Regions from separate parts of the Peribacillus aracenensis genome, predicted to be linked through region 1. Evidence: riboswitches for the same ligand, from Rfam matches in the RefSeq annotation. Region 1 holds a riboswitch; the other holds the start of a gene.

Region 1 (8,029 bases):
CATTAGAGTATCTAGATCTTCAAGCAATTAACAAAGCACTAATAAAGATTAATGAAGGGGCTAGGCCAGAATATGCAACTGATCCTGATTATAAGTTTTTAATGCGTAGTTTAATCGTATATCGATTTTTAAAAAAATTTGATTAAAGGAGGTGATTAGTATGAAAAAGGAATGGAAAAAACCTGAATTAGAAATTCTTGATGTTAATCAAACAATGCTTGGAACTGACGGCGAGTTTACAGATGCTGCATTTCCTAATGACACTCCTAAAGGCAAATTAACTTTTAGTTAAAGAAGAAGTTAATTTGTTTTAAAGCTTTTAGTGCCCTCAGCTCAGAAAGAATCATACATATTAAGTCGCAAAAAAATTGACCCCTAATTGTTGGTTAATAGGGGTCTCTCTATCTTAATATAATAGAAGTTGTTCTGCAATTTAGATCTATTGAACGAGTATGCAGATGAATTATTGATAAAGTGGTGATAATTATATGATCGGTATTAAAACAAGGACAGTTTATGAAGCGTATGGTTTAACCGTCTCAAGTGATATAGCGTTGCCTGAATTGCTTCATATTAATATAGTGGATGATAAAACGGATATTGCTATCGAAAAAGCTGATCTCCATGCATTATGGTCTGAGCATTCAGTTCCTGAAGATGATTTTGTCATTAAGAAAGACTGGATTATGTTCCATGTTTCCAAGACGGCCATTTACTTGATCCAAAGCGGTAATAGAATAGAATTTTGTCCAATTGATGCGGCACAAGAAGATGAGATTCGACTTTACATCCTCGGAACATGCATGGGTGCCATCTTGATGCAAAGAAAAATTCTCCCTATACATGGAAGTGCGGTAGCCATAGATGGAAAGGCATATGCGATCGTTGGTGATTCTGGTGCTGGAAAATCCACTCTTGCTTCCGCTTTTTTAAAAAGGGGCTATAAGCTCATGAGTGATGATGTCATACCAGTAACACTAAATGATGAAAATATACCCATTGTAACACCTTCGTATCCACAACAAAAATTATGGCTGGAAAGCTTAAATCATTTTGAAATGGATTCAAATAACTATCAGCCACTCATTGTAAGAGAAGATAAATTTGCTGTTCCGGTTAAAGATCAATTTATTACTGAACAACTCCCGCTTGCTGGTGTATTTGAGTTAATAAAGGGTGAAAATGCCGAAATAGAAATTAAGCCAATACCATCTCTTCAAAGATTTTATAAATTATATCATCATACATACCGCAATTTTTTTATCCAAAGGTCTGGATTGATGGACTGGCATTTCAACACTTCAGCCAAAATGATTAAGAAAATTGAGTTTTTCCAATTACGTAGACCAACGAATCGTTTCACGGCTCCGGACTTATCCGAAATAATTTTGCATGCATTAAAAAGGGAGGACAGTGTCCATGAATATTAATCAACTTGATACAAAAAATCTATATAGCCAAAGTCCAGGAAACATAGTAAGTGACATGGATGGGGAAAAAGTCATGTTAAGCGTTTCTAACGGTAAATATTATAATTTGGGTGAACTGGGCGGGGAAATTTGGGAGTTAATGAAGGAACCCATTACGATTCAAGAGTTAGTTACAACATTACAGTTACAATACAATGTCGACCAAACCGATTGTAATGAACATGTCACGGACTTTTTAAGTCAATTGCTGGAACAAGGTTTAGTCAGCATCCATTCCTAGTATCATGAATCTTTAGTCTAGGAGGCTAAAACAATGAATATCGTAAAGAAAGCTCAGACTTTTCTTCGATTAAATTTCAAGACAAAGCTGCTGTATATCGAAGCCTTTTTACATTTAGGCTGGGCCCGCTATCTTAAAAGCATTTCCTTTTCAAAAGTTGCCCCAACACTGGGTGAACAGATGAAAGAGTCATCATATGAATTGAATGCAGCGGATAAAGAGATTTTAGCAAATGTTTCGCGGGCTATAAAAATTATGAGCCGCTACACCGTATGGGAAAGCCAGTGTCTTGTAAAGGCAATGGCGGCTATGAAGATGTTGGAAAAACGAAAGATTGATAGCACTCTTTACTTAGGTACAGCCAAGGATGAGAATGGAGGGCTCATTGCACATGCTTGGCTGCGCAGTGGACCTTTTTATATAACCGGAGCTGAAGTGATGGATAGGTTCACTGTTGTTTCTAAGTTCTCTAAAAAGAACGAGATTAGGGATCTGAAAGAACAAGAATCTAGTTAACCTGAAAACAGTCTATTTGAACCCAATAAACCCCTCACCAGGAGTCCACGTGTCACCACCCCACCCATAATATCTTCTTTGTGAAAAATAATCTTAGAAAAGTGAATACCCGATACCTTTCCTTCCATTTTCGCGCTTTACCACCGGTAACATGGAGGAAAACTATCAATTAAGTCATGCTAATGGAGGATATGGTGATGAAGCATCTTTTACTTTTTACGAAACAAATACATGACTATTCGGGAAAAATATTATATATCAATCTTATTTGTATGATTTTAATAGGTTTTTTAGAAAGTGTAGGGATTTTCTTATTGATCCCATTGATTGGATTGACCGGTGTAATGGATATAAAAACGGATGAAGTTCCTTTCATAAGCTGGGTTAATGAGTTATTCTTGGGAATTCCGGAAACGCTAAGCCTTTTATTAATACTTGGAGTTTATGTGATATTAATGGTGGGACAAAGTGTATTTAAGCGGAATCAAACAATCTTGGGAGTGAAAATCCAACAAGGTTTTGTTAGAAAGTTAAGGGATGAGGCGTATGGAAGCCTGCTGCAAGTCAATTGGGGATTTTACTTGAAAAAGAGGAAATCCGATATTATCAACATCATGACAAATGAAACCTTCAATGTAAGTGCAGGGATAAATTTATTTTTACAGTTTATGTCCTCCCTTATATTTACTTTCATTCAAATCGGCATAGCTTTTTATTTATCTGTTCCAATGACGAGTTTTATAATAGCCTTTGGGTTCATTCTCATTTTTTCGTCCCGGAAATTTGTGAAAAAGTCTCAGTCTATTGGGAAGGAAACCTTTCAGCTAACACAAACCTATTTAGCGGGTATGACTGATCACCTTAATGGAATGAAAGATATCAAAAGTAATTCCCTAGAGGAATCTCATTTGAATTGGTTTCTGTCTTTAAGTGAGAGAATGGAAAAAAACAGAATCAAGTTAACGACTTTAAATACTACGTCCCAAATGATCTTCAAAATTGTATCTTCAGTTTTAATTGCCATTTTTGTGTTTTTTTCGATAAAGATGTTCATGGCCCAGCCAGCACAATTAATGCTGATCACGGTTATTTTTTCAAGGTTATGGCCAAGGTTTACTAGCATTCAATCGAATTTAGAGCAAATAGGATCTACGCTTCCGTCTTTTAAAGCACTGTCGGATTTACAAAATGAATGTAGAGCTGCAAGAGAGTTATATGAATCCGATTATAAAAATATCAAGCCTATTGATATTGAACAAGGGTTGGATTGCCGTAATGTTTATTTTAGTTATGATCAAAATGAAAACACTTATGCCCTTAAAAATATAAACATACACATACCATCTAACCGTATGACCGCTATAGTAGGACGATCAGGTGCCGGAAAAAGTACTTTAATTGATATATTAATGGGGTTGAATCACCCTAATCGGGGTGAAGTCAGAATAGATGATATTCCCCTTACTAATGACCGCTTATTATCGCTGCGGAGGTCCATAAGTTATATCCCGCAAGATCCGTTTCTCTTTAATGCAACAATAAGGGAAAATTTGCTGATCATTGACCCTGATGCAAGTGAGAAATCCATATGGGAGTCTTTGGAATTCGCTGCAGCTGCTGATTTTGTCAGTAAGCTTCCTCAAGGTCTGGATACACTCATCGGTGATCGAGGTGTCCGACTGTCAGGAGGGGAAAGGCAGCGTCTAGTGTTAGCCAGAGCGATTTTACGCAAACCGGCCATACTGGTAATGGATGAAGCGACAAGTGCATTGGATACCGAGAACGAAGCGAAGATTCAATCCGCTATTGAAAGATTAAAAGGAAAAATGACCATCATCGTCATAGCTCACCGATTATCGACGATTCGCAATGCCGATCAAGTACTGGTCATGGATCAGGGAGAAATCATTCAGGTCGGTGAATATAAACAGTTAGCTGGAGAAAAAAGAGGGATGTTTAGCAATTTATTAGGTATCCAAATGGAATCAAGTGTGTAAATATTTGTTCACGAACAGTCAGGTTACAGCCATAGTATGGTTTGTAATGCTGGCTTTTTTTCTTAGGGGAAATAAATTAAAACCGAATTAATATTTCGGAATACTATTTTTGTAAAATAGCAAGTTCGAGCTTATTATATCTATTATAAATGTATTTTTAATAAAAGAGTTGTAAAGAAAGCACATAATACCAATGTGTTAACATTGGAATGTCACTTTTTGATGAATGGTGTTGAAAAATGATAGAAAAAAACGAATAGTATTAAGAGCTATTAATACGTTTTTAAGTATAATTAACATTAATATAGTTTTAATTAAAGGAAAATTTTTTAGTGAATGATAGTTTATTTAGCACCATGGAAACAGGGATTCAAGAGATTTAAATTAATTTTAATCTTAGTTAATAATTAATGTGAAATATTCTTGAGAAAGGCAAACCTATTGAAAAGTAGGGACGCAAAATTACAGGTCTAAGGCTTTGCTAAGATGGCTGTGTTACCACAAATTAGGCGGATTTTGTCATGGAAGCAAACAATGAATTTGAAGAATGGGTTTCTTTAATGCTAGAGGCGAAAAATTCAGGCTTGTCCATTGAAGATGTGAAGGATTTTATCGTAGAAAATGGATCAAGAGAAAAACATTATATCATTTGGTAAGCAATATGTACCTTAGAGAAGGCTGTTATACAGTCTTCTTTTTTTGTTTTCATTACAGGAAATTACCGTAAAGGTATCTAGAATAAAGAGTATGGGGAACTTTATTCAGTGTACCGTTATGGCTGTCATTCTAAGGTTGGATAAAAATAATCATGAATTTTATTAAGTAGGCGCTTAATAAATTTGAATTTAAAATGAAACCTAGGCAGGTTTTAACATAAATAATCATAGAATTTAGTTAATGTACATAATGCGTTAGTTGTAACCTTCTACACATTTAGGGAATATAGCCTATAAAAAATACTTATTAATACTTAAATGTTATTAGTAATGAGCCGATACTACACTATAGAGATCAAGCAAAGGGACTTCGCAAAAGGCGATGTCAGATAGCTGCCATCAAACTAGAAGGAGATTATTTGATGACAAAGAACAAATTCATTACGTTCGAGGAAGTATATGAAAAGAAACAGAGAAGCAAGAAAATTTTTATTGGGACTTATATTACTATTATTTTAGTTTTGATTTCAGTAATGACTTATTTTATGGGGCAGTCATAATATGGGGATCGAAGGGGCTGAGGAATCGGTCCTTTTTTGTTTTTTTATCTACACATATTGGCTAGTGGGATTCATTCCTACTGAATATTTTAGAAAATGTTAATTTTCTGTGATTTTTCTGTATTATAGTAGATTCAGCTTGCCAGTCTCTACTATAATAAAAGAGCTATATTCCTTCTTTTGAAAAAAGATTAGGGACAACTTATGAAATGGTGGAGTGAAATTTGAAATGGATTTTTTTGATATTTTAAAAGACACTTTTGCAAAAGGTGAGTCTGGACAAGATGTTACTGTGAATGAAATGGTGGAGGAGATTAAGGAGAAATTAAGTGGGATCATTGAGGAACCTGAAAGAATATGATCCATAAATACCTCTTCCCCATTTTGCTCGTTTTATGGGCGATGGTCATCTTCTTTTTTTCCTCGCAGACATATGAGGATCAAAGCATCACCCCTTTTTTAGCGCAGTTCAATACGCCATATTGGTATGATAAGCTAAGTGGCATTTCATTTATATATGGAGGGGTTGAGGTAAGTGCCCATACAGCAGGAGTTAGTGGTTTTGTGGAGTTTTTCATTCGGAAGGGTGCCCATCTTTTTATCTTTTTTGTATTTGGATTATTGACGTATCGTGTTTGGTGCAGTTTTGTAAAGAATCCTGTTCTTTCGTTTTCAGGCGCTCTTATATGTGTCCTTTTTTATGCGAGTGCGGACGAACTTCATCAAAAACTAACCGGTGGCCGAACTCCCTTGTGGCAGGATATCATGCTGGACACGTTTGGCGGTTTGCTTGGAATCTTCTGTTTTCTTTTCTTGGATCGATGGAGAAGGCGTCATCGAACCTGAAGAACTCAGTTCTAATAATTTTAATTAAGGAGCATGTCTAACAACATGCTTCTTTTTTATGGTTTTCATTTATATATATAAATGAAAGATAACCTGTGAGGGTGATGAGGGTGATGAGACATAGTAAGATTCCAATAGGAGTTTTGACGATTATTCTCGTGGTGTTAATTGCAGGAGTGTGTATCATTTTTCTTTTTCCGAGCGGATCAAAAAGCGTGGTTGAAGATTTTTATGAGTATGAAAGTGAAGCAGAGTTCGGGAAATCCTGGGACTTGTTAAGTTCTGAAATGAAGCATCGGTTTCCGAATCGGGCAGATTATGTGCAAAATCGGTCACATGTATTTTTACAGCATATGGATGTGGAGTCCTTTCAGTATGATGTAGGCCGTTCTAAGAAAGTGAAGAACTGGAAGTTGGATAAGAGTGGAAGGCTGCATAAAACGGCCTATGAAGTTCCAGTTACACAGGTCTTCAATTCTCGCTATGGAATGTTTACTTTGGAACAAAATTGCTATGTCGTCAAAGAAAAAGGCGAATGGCGTTTGTTATGGGATTATCAGTTTGAATAGATTCCTCTCCTTTTTCAGGCTCAAGTTCGTTTTATTGAAAAGGGAGAGGTGATACTCTCATGTAATGCCGATTGGATTTACTTCTCATGAAACATATTTCATTCTTGAACGATCACTGATGGCTTTAAGAATGAACATTTTGTCCTGTGTGCTTAGCATAGCCCAGCTGCCTGCTTTGATTTTCATTTAAATACACTCCTTTTGTTTGGGTTTATTTATGATAGTTGATGAAAGTTGGTTGTGGAATTCCAGGTCCAAAGAATAATTGTGTCTAGTGATGAAAGGGGCAAGGGGAGATGGAATATTCAGCTCATATTTGATTATACCGTCTTTTAATGCCTAATAAACAACAAAAATTCCAACAAATCTCTACAATTGGTGTTCGTTTTTTGTCAGAATATTGGACGGGGAAAATGAAAAAGCTGTCAGGATGCGGGTCCGGACAGCTCTTTCATTTTTTCTTATTTAATGGATAATTGTTCTTTTAATTCGGATTGAACCTTTTCTTTTTCTTCATCCGACACAATATAATAGTAGATTCCGTCGATTTTCGTTCCGTTGCCGTTTATGGATGATTGGGTAATGCTTTTGCTTGCATCCCTGTAGTTCTTTTGGATGTCCATCATGTCATCAAACGTCAAATTAGTCTGGATATTATTACCGAGTGCATCGAAGACTTCATCGTATTTCGTCAGGGAGGAGAGGCTTGCGCCTTCCTTGATGACTGCTTCGATGATGGCACGTTGTCTGGATTGACGGCCAAAATCACCACTTGGATCATCATGTCTCATTCTTGAATAGGCAAGGGCTTCTTTCCCGTTAAGGTTCTGCGTTCCTTTTGCAAAATGAATGCCATCGGAGGTGAAGTCCAAATCGTTCTGAACGGTCACGCCGCCGACTGCGTCAACGATATCCTTGAAGCCTTCCATATTGATCTTCATATAATAGTCGATTGGGATATCAAGGAAGTTTTCAACGGTATCCATGGACATTTTCGCTCCGCCGAAGGCAAACGCATGGTTGATTTTATCCTGTGTACCATGACCGACGATCTCGGTCCGTGTATCACGCGGAATGCTTAGCATTTTGACCGATTTATTTTGTGGATTGACTGTCAAGACGATCATTGTATCTGAACGGCCTTTGTCGCCATCACGTTCATCGACACCAAGCAT
Region 2 (8,029 bases), on a different contig from region 1:
ATCGCGCTATTATAACCAGTTTACGGCGATGGAAAAAGCGATTCAAAAGGCAAACAGCCAAAGTGCATCGTTAGCTTCTTATTTTAGTTAAGGTATGTCAGAAAGGAAGTAGTTAAGCATGGCGATAAATAATCCATATCAATCGTACCAGCAAAATTCAGTCAATACAGCATCCCCGGGAGAGCTTACATTAATGCTTTATAATGGCTGTTTGAAGTTCATCATGCTTGGGAAGAAAGCCATTGAAGCAGGAAATATCGAAGTGAAGAATACGAACATCATCAAGGCGCAAAATATTATCCGCGAATTGATGGTGACGCTGAATATGGATGCGGATGTTTCCAAAGATATGATGAGTCTGTATGATTTCATGAACCGGCGTCTGATCGAAGCGAATATGAAAAATGATGTTGCTGCCTTGGAAGAAGTGGAGGGGCTTGTTACTGAGTTCCGGAATACTTGGAAGGAAGTAATTCAGATCAATCGGAAAAAACAATTTACCCAAAGCGGTCAAGTGTAATGATGATTAGAACCTTTCATGAATTGACTGCTGAATTGCTTGCCGTTCTGGAAGATCGCACGATCACAGAACGTGATGATAAAATAGAAAGGGTTACAAAACTGATTGATCGGCGGGATGGGCTTCTTTCACAAATCAACCCGCCGTTTACTGGTGAAGAGCAACAATTGGGCCGTGCGGTACTGTTGCTCAACCAGCAGGTCGATCACTTGCTGAAGCTCCAAAGGCAGGAGATACAGCGGGATATCCAGGAAATAAATAAGAAGAAACGATCATCCAATAAATACACGAATCCGTATGAAAGTCTATCAGTGGATGGCATGTTTTATGATAAAAGAAATTGATTACCCTGCCGTTTGGATGCCAAACGGTTTTTATGTTAAGTTTTTTTAAATTTTCTGTAAATAAAATAGGCTTAATTTTTTCTTTATAGCATAGCATTTGATATAATGTAGCTAGGGCAGACATCAACCCTTTCCAAACCTTCCGACAATTGTTTTATGATTTCGACATGTTTCATGATGTGTTTCTAAAGGGAACCGGAGGGGTATTGTAGAATCTAACTGTATAGTCTTAATTTAAGGAGGACTCACTTTATGAATTACAACGTACGCGGTGAAAACATTGAGGTAACTCCAGCAATTCGAGAATACGTCGAAAAGAAAATTGGCAAGTTAGAACGATATTTTAACAATACACCAGATGCAAATGTGTTAGTGAATTTAAAAGTGAACAATAATACATCTAAAGTCGAAGTGACGATTCCCATGCAGAATTTGGTTCTTCGCGCTGAAGAAGAAAATGCGGATATGTATGCTGCCATTGACTTGATCAATGATAAGCTTGAACGCCAAATTCGTAAACATAAAACGAAGGTCAATCGTAAGTTCCGCAACAATCTATCTACGACACCCGATGCATTCGCCTTCAATACGGATGTTGACGAAGTGGTGGATGAATTCGAAGACGATCACGATATTGAAGTGGTCCGCAATAAGCGCTTTGATTTAAAGCCAATGGACAGTGAAGAGGCGATTTTACAAATGAATATGCTTGGTCACAGTTTCTTCGTTTACACGAATGCGGATACGAATACAACAAACGTAGTGTACCGCCGAAAAGATGGACGCTATGGATTGATTGAACCTAGTTAACTATTAATCTTAGATCAAAAGCACAACCCAGCCTCTGGGTTGTGCTTTTTTGATAGAATGCGTTGGCTGTTTGATATACTATAAAAAGACTTGTTCTCAGTTCATTTAAAAGAACAAATAATGTTCTTTATTAAGATAAATGATTAGTTTTACCTATTTAAACACCCTAACTTTTGCACTATACTCAAGTTGTTAGTTCTTTAAAGAGAACAATTGGTTATTTATAAAAAAACAATTTGAATAAGATGCAGAGGGGTTGGAAAACTTGTATCGAAAGAATTGCCATACATGCCATAGGGCTTCTTTTAGCAGTGCGGAATATGGAAAGTGGCTTTGTCCGACCTGCGGTGAGGATTTAACTGCGCAAAAAACCCTTGATGCACTTATAATTGAAAGAATCAATACACCTCAATGGAATAGTAAGAAGAGCAATATTCACTATTATTCAAATAAAAGAAATTGAATTAGCCTATGTTAACTTGCCTAAACTGTGAATTTTCTTAATATTGTAATATTTTGTCGGATGAAAGTTTTTGCATTTATGTGGATTACCGACATAAAATAGCAATATATGGAGTGTGTTTCCGTTATAATATGATTATAAGCACTGTATTTGGTAATAAATACCATGACAAAGGCAAACTGATTGAAAGATTAGGGCGCAAAGGCACAGGTCTAAGGTCCTTGTGACTATGATGGCTGGTCTGCCTGAAATACAAGAGTATTTTAGGAGGTAGAAGAGGTGGCTAATGTGGCAATGGATCAAGAATGGGTGAAGTTGATTTCAGAAGCAAGGAGTTTGGGTTTCAAAAAAGAGGAAATCAGTGCTTTTTTGAAAAGGGAAAGCGTTGAGGTAACTTTTGAGGAGAACGATGGAAAATAGGTTCCGAACAAGATTGAGAACATCCCTATAAACAGTGGTTCGATTCATTAGCTGTTTATAGGGGGGATGTCTCCTTGAGATTCTGGTGAGTCTAGCTTATCCAAACTATATTCTATTGGATTATGTAGGTAAACTAGTGCACTACCACTCTACTCTTCTTTATCTTTTCTCCATTTATTAAACTCGATGAATTCCCTGAATTGTTGTTTTGAAACACCTGAATTCATGGCTTCCTCAACGATTTTCATCCAGTCATTGTCCAAGGTTTCCTTATTTGGAGCATCATAAAGCAGGGCATCGACAGGAATGTTAAGTACGGCGGAGATTTTTTCAAGAAATTGAATAGAAGGATTCGTTTGTAAGTTCCGCTCGAGCGAACTTAAATAAGACTTTGCCACACCCGCTTTATCGGCAAGTTCAGTCATTGACATTTTCTTTTCTTCTCGCAGTTTTTTTACACGTTCACCAATCATCAATACCACCTCGAAACATGTTCTATTTATCTTCCGCTATTAAGTTTCAGTAGCCCACCTTATCATTCAAAACATGACGCCTGTAAGGCTGGATTACCTTGACATGCTATCGCTAGAGAGGACATAGCATCTAGTGATGGAAGGTTATGGATAATTCTCATTTGCATATGGAATAGTGGGGAGTTTGCAACATATTTTTTATACTTCCTCCTATTTTAACAGTTTTCCTCCTCATTTATCCATTGTTTTTCGCAAGAATTGAATTCAGGTCTATACCAGGGAAGTGACATGAAGTTGTACCTCTAGAATAGAAGTGGTAAAATTAAGCGTGCATTAGTAATAATAGAAGTTGTGTTTCTTCTTACTTATATGAATTTAGTCATTGAACGATCATTACCATAATAGAGGAGCGTTATTGAATGCTTAATATATTAAATAAAGTTTTTGATCCGAATAAGCGAGAAATCAAACGATTAGAAAAAATCGCCGATCAGGTCGAAGCACTGGCTGATGAGACGGCTGCACTATCGGATGAACAGTTGCGTGCCAAAACGGATGAGTTTAAAGAGCGTTATCAAAATGGGGAGACCGTTGATGATTTGCTTGTCGAGGCGTTTGCGGTTGCGCGTGAAGGTGCAAAGCGTGCTCTGGGCTTATATCCTTACCGTGTTCAAATCATGGGTGGGGCATCCCTCCATGATGGAAATATCTCCGAGATGAAAACTGGGGAAGGTAAAACCTTAACATCCACCATGCCTGTTTATTTAAACGCGCTTACCGGTAAAGGTGTACATGTCGTTACTGTCAATGAATACCTGGCACACCGTGATGCCACCGAGATGGGTGTATTGTATGATTTCCTTGGTTTGACCGTCGGATTGAATTTGAACAGTCATTCTAAAGAAGAAAAGCAGGCGGCGTACAATGCGGATATTACGTACAGTACGAATAATGAGTTAGGTTTTGATTACCTTCGTGACAACATGGTGTTATATAAAGAACAAATGGTACAGCGCCCGCTGCACTTTGCTGTCATTGATGAGGTCGATTCGATTTTGATCGATGAGGCGAGAACGCCATTGATCATTTCCGGTTCCGCACAAAAGTCGGCTCAACTTTATATCCAGGCCAATGCGTTTGTAAGAACCTTAAAAAAAGAAACGGACTACACATATGATGAAAAGACAAAAGGTGTTCAGCTGACGGAAGATGGGATGAATCGAGCTGAAAAAGCGTTTAATATCGATAATTTGTTCGATATTAATCACGTTACTTTGAACCATCATATCAATCAGGCGTTAAAGGCGCATGTTTCCATGCATTTGGATGTGGATTATGTGGTCCAGGAAGGCGAGATAGTCATCGTTGACCAATTCACTGGCCGTTTGATGAAAGGCCGCCGTTACAGTGAAGGTCTCCATCAGGCGATCGAAGCGAAAGAAGGACTTGAAATTCAAAATGAAAGCATGACTCTTGCGACGATTACATTCCAGAACTATTTCAGGATGTATGAAAAACTTTCAGGTATGACCGGGACAGCTAAAACGGAAGAAGAGGAATTCCGCAATATTTATAATATGAATGTCATTGCGATCCCGACAAACAGGAATATCATCAGGGATGACAGGGCGGATCTTATATACGCGACAACTGATGGGAAGTTCAAGGCAGTTGTGGAAGACATCGGCGAGCGTTATAAAAAGGGTCAGCCTGTGCTTGTCGGTACGGTTGCCATCGAAACATCTGAAGTCATATCCGCCTATTTATCCAAAAAAGGAATCCCTCACGATGTTTTGAATGCCAAGAACCATGAGCGTGAAGCGGAAATCATTGCGAATGCAGGTAATCAAGGCTCAGTTACGATTGCTACGAACATGGCGGGACGCGGTACGGATATCAAGCTTGGTGAAGGTGTCAAAGAGCTTGGCGGCCTTGCTGTCATCGGTACGGAACGTCATGAAAGCAGGCGTATAGATAACCAGCTGCGTGGTCGGTCAGGCCGTCAAGGAGACCCAGGGGTCACTCAATTCTATTTATCAATGGAAGATGAATTGATGCGCCGCTTCGGTTCGGATAATATGAAAAACATGATGGCACGCCTTGGAATGGATGATTCCCAGCCAATTCAAAGTAAAATGGTGACAAGGGCCGTTGAATCCGCACAGAAACGGGTCGAAGGCAATAACTTCGATTCACGGAAGCAATTACTGCAGTATGATGATGTTCTCCGTCAACAACGGGAAATTATATATAAACAGCGTTTCGATGTCATGGAAAGTGAAAACTTACGTGAAATCGTCGAAACGATGATTACGGGATCCATCGAGCGGAATGTTGTCGCGTTTGCACCAATGGGTGATGAGGAAGGCTGGAATTTACAAGGCCTTGCGGATTACCTGAATGGTAACCTATTTAATGAAGGTTCAATCACTGTAGCTGATTTGGATGGGAAAAATGAATCGGAATTGGTTGAGTTCATTTTAGCAAAAGTGAAAGAAGGCTATGACCAAAAAGAAGAAGAGCTATCTGAAGAACAAATGCGTGAGTTCGAAAAAGTAATCGTTCTTCGTGCAGTCGATAGTAAGTGGATGGACCATATTGATGCAATGGAGCAATTGCGCCAAGGGATCCACCTTCGTGCTTATGGCCAGATCGATCCGTTACGTGAATATCAATCTGAAGGTTTCGCAATGTTCGAAGCCATGATTGCTTCAATGGAGGATGAAGTCGCCAAATACATCATGAAGGCTGAAATCCGCAACAATTTGGAGCGTAAGGAAGTCATAAAAGGACAAGCGGTAAATCCGAAGGAAGAAGATGGGGGCAAAGTGAAAAAAGCCCCTGCCCGTAAAAAGGAAGACGTTGGCCGAAACGCGTTATGCCCATGCGGCAGCGGTAAAAAATATAAGAATTGCCATGGCAATTTAGGCTAAAGTTAGGTGTATAATGAATATGGGACGGTTAAGTGTAAGGCTTGCCGCCTCTTTTCATGTTTAGTTTGCATAAAGCAATATACTTGCATATAGTTTGAAGAGGTTTATTTGTAATGAAGCGAATCCCTCTTCTGGGATTTCTTTTAACATACTTAATGAGGTGAAGAGAAATGGAATTAGCAGAAATAAGAAATGAACTTGAACGGACAGCGCAACGATTAACGGACTTTAGGGGGTCTCTTTGACTTAGATGAAAAAGAGGCACGAATCGCACAGCTTGAAAATGAGATGACACATCCCGATTTTTGGAATGATCAGCAAAAAGCACAAATTGTCATCAATGAAACGAATGCTTTGAAAGAACAGGTCAATCAATTGTCCGAACTGAATGAATCATATGAAAATCTGGATTTGACATATGAATTAGTGAAAGAGGAGAATGATCAAGAACTTTTGGCTGAGCTGGAAGAAGAAATTACGATTCTTTCACAAAAGATGAATGATTTTGAACTTCAACTTTTACTAAGTGAAGAATATGACTCGAAAAATGCCATTCTTGAACTGCATCCTGGAGCGGGCGGAACGGAGTCCCAGGATTGGGGTTCCATGCTGCTTCGTATGTATACAAGATGGGGTGAAAAAAGAGGCTTTAAAGTGGAAACCCTTGATTACCTTCCAGGTGATGAAGCTGGAATCAAGAGTGTCACTTTAATTTTCAAAGGCCATAACGCCTATGGTTATTTAAAAGCGGAAAAAGGGGTCCACCGTCTTGTCCGGATTTCCCCTTTCGATTCCTCAGGGAGACGCCATACTTCATTCGTTTCATGTGAAGTCATGCCGGAATTCGATGAGACGATCAATATAGAAGTACGCACGGAAGATTTGAAAATCGATACGTATCGGGCAAGTGGTGCAGGTGGTCAGCATATCAATACAACGGACTCCGCAGTCCGGATCACCCATATACCTACGAACACCGTGGTAACGTGCCAAAACGAAAGATCTCAAATAAAAAACAAGGCCCAGGCCATGAATATGCTGAAAGCCAAATTGTATCAACGTGAAATTGAACAGCAACAAGCGGAATTGGATGAAATCCGTGGTGAGCAAAAGGAAATTGGCTGGGGCAGCCAAATTCGTTCATATGTTTTCCACCCGTATTCCATGGTTAAAGATCACCGTACCAGTGCGGAGACTGGAAACTTGGGAGCAGTCATGGATGGGGATATCGATATGTTCATTGATGCGTACTTGCGTTCAAAATTATAAGATCAGCCAGTCGGACCGGTTCCCCCGGTCCGGCTTTTTTTTATGATTTCCTTTATAACGAATTATCTGGCTGACATTTACAGGATGGAAAAGGGATGCCCTACCTCGTTCGGCCAATACTAGATAATAATGATGGTTCGAGGAGACTTATGCAGAATGAAGAAAAGGTACCGGGAGCAGAAGCACCCTTTAATTCAAAAGTTAATGGAGTACGGATTGGTGATTGTCGGTTCGGCCATAATTGCCATTGGTTTTAATGTATTCTTACTGCCTAACCAGGTTGCATCCGGCGGGGTCAGCGGGATTAGCACGATTCTCGATTCAACTCTCGGTTGGGAGCCGGCTTATGTACTTTGGGGTTTTAATATCCCTTTGTTCATTTCGGGGCTTATTATCCTTGGAAGACATTTCGGAGCCAAAAGCCTGATTGGAACCTTGTTTCTGCCTTTGGTGGTATTTCTGACAAAGGGTTGGGATGCATGGACGAACGATGCATTGCTTGGTTCGATTTGCGGGGGGATGATGGTCGGGCTTGGCCTGGGGATCGTCTTTCGCGGAAAGGGCTCCACAGGGGGGACCGATTTGGCGGCCCAGATATTCCATAAATATACCCATCTGTCATTGGGGACCTGTGTGGCTGTCATTGATGGAATCATCGTTTTAAGTGCTGCCATCGTTTTTGATATTGAAAAAGGGCTGTATGCATTAATAGGTTTATATGTGACAAGCAAGACGATCGACCTCGTCCAGATTGGATTGAACCATTCGAAGATGTCATTAATTATCACGAATAAAGA

What was found. Region 1 has a riboswitch for cyclic di-GMP ahead of N0M92_RS05520 (anti-repressor SinI family protein). Riboswitches for the same ligand answer to the same signal wherever they lie in the genome.
Region 2: linked by a shared signal. The riboswitch ahead of N0M92_RS13965 (anti-repressor SinI family protein) and the one ahead of N0M92_RS05520 (anti-repressor SinI family protein) in region 1 are both predicted to bind cyclic di-GMP.

What each region holds. Positions count from the first base shown of each region.
Region 1 covers NZ_JANZMJ010000003.1:249,427-257,455, reverse strand. The annotation lists gene N0M92_RS05550 (lasso peptide isopeptide bond-forming cyclase) at 1-146, shown strand, start outside; gene N0M92_RS05545 (paeninodin family lasso peptide) at 161-292, shown strand; gene N0M92_RS05540 (HPr kinase/phosphorylase) at 489-1,430, shown strand; gene N0M92_RS05535 (lasso peptide biosynthesis PqqD family chaperone) at 1,414-1,710, shown strand; gene N0M92_RS05530 (lasso peptide biosynthesis B2 protein) at 1,744-2,226, shown strand; gene N0M92_RS05525 (ABC transporter ATP-binding protein) at 2,424-4,223, shown strand; cyclic di-GMP riboswitch class I at 4,645-4,726, shown strand; gene N0M92_RS05520 (anti-repressor SinI family protein) at 4,745-4,879, shown strand; gene N0M92_RS05515 (hypothetical protein) at 5,302-5,439, shown strand; gene N0M92_RS05510 (hypothetical protein) at 5,669-5,800, shown strand; gene N0M92_RS05505 (VanZ family protein) at 5,797-6,285, shown strand; gene N0M92_RS05500 (hypothetical protein) at 6,399-6,854, shown strand; gene tagU (polyisoprenyl-teichoic acid--peptidoglycan teichoic acid transferase TagU) at 7,316-8,029, opposite strand, start outside.
Region 2 covers NZ_JANZMJ010000012.1:99,432-107,460, reverse strand. The annotation lists gene N0M92_RS13985 (flagellar hook-associated protein 2) at 1-91, shown strand, start outside; gene fliS (flagellar export chaperone FliS) at 119-520, shown strand; gene N0M92_RS13975 (flagellar protein FliT) at 520-864, shown strand; gene hpf (ribosome hibernation-promoting factor, HPF/YfiA family) at 1,117-1,674, shown strand; cyclic di-GMP riboswitch class I at 2,301-2,386, shown strand; gene N0M92_RS13965 (anti-repressor SinI family protein) at 2,417-2,557, shown strand; gene N0M92_RS13960 (helix-turn-helix domain-containing protein) at 2,707-3,030, opposite strand; gene secA (preprotein translocase subunit SecA) at 3,450-5,963, shown strand; one part of gene prfB (peptide chain release factor 2) at 6,134-6,196, shown strand; one part of gene prfB (peptide chain release factor 2) at 6,198-7,232, shown strand; gene N0M92_RS13945 (YitT family protein) at 7,389-8,029, shown strand, end outside.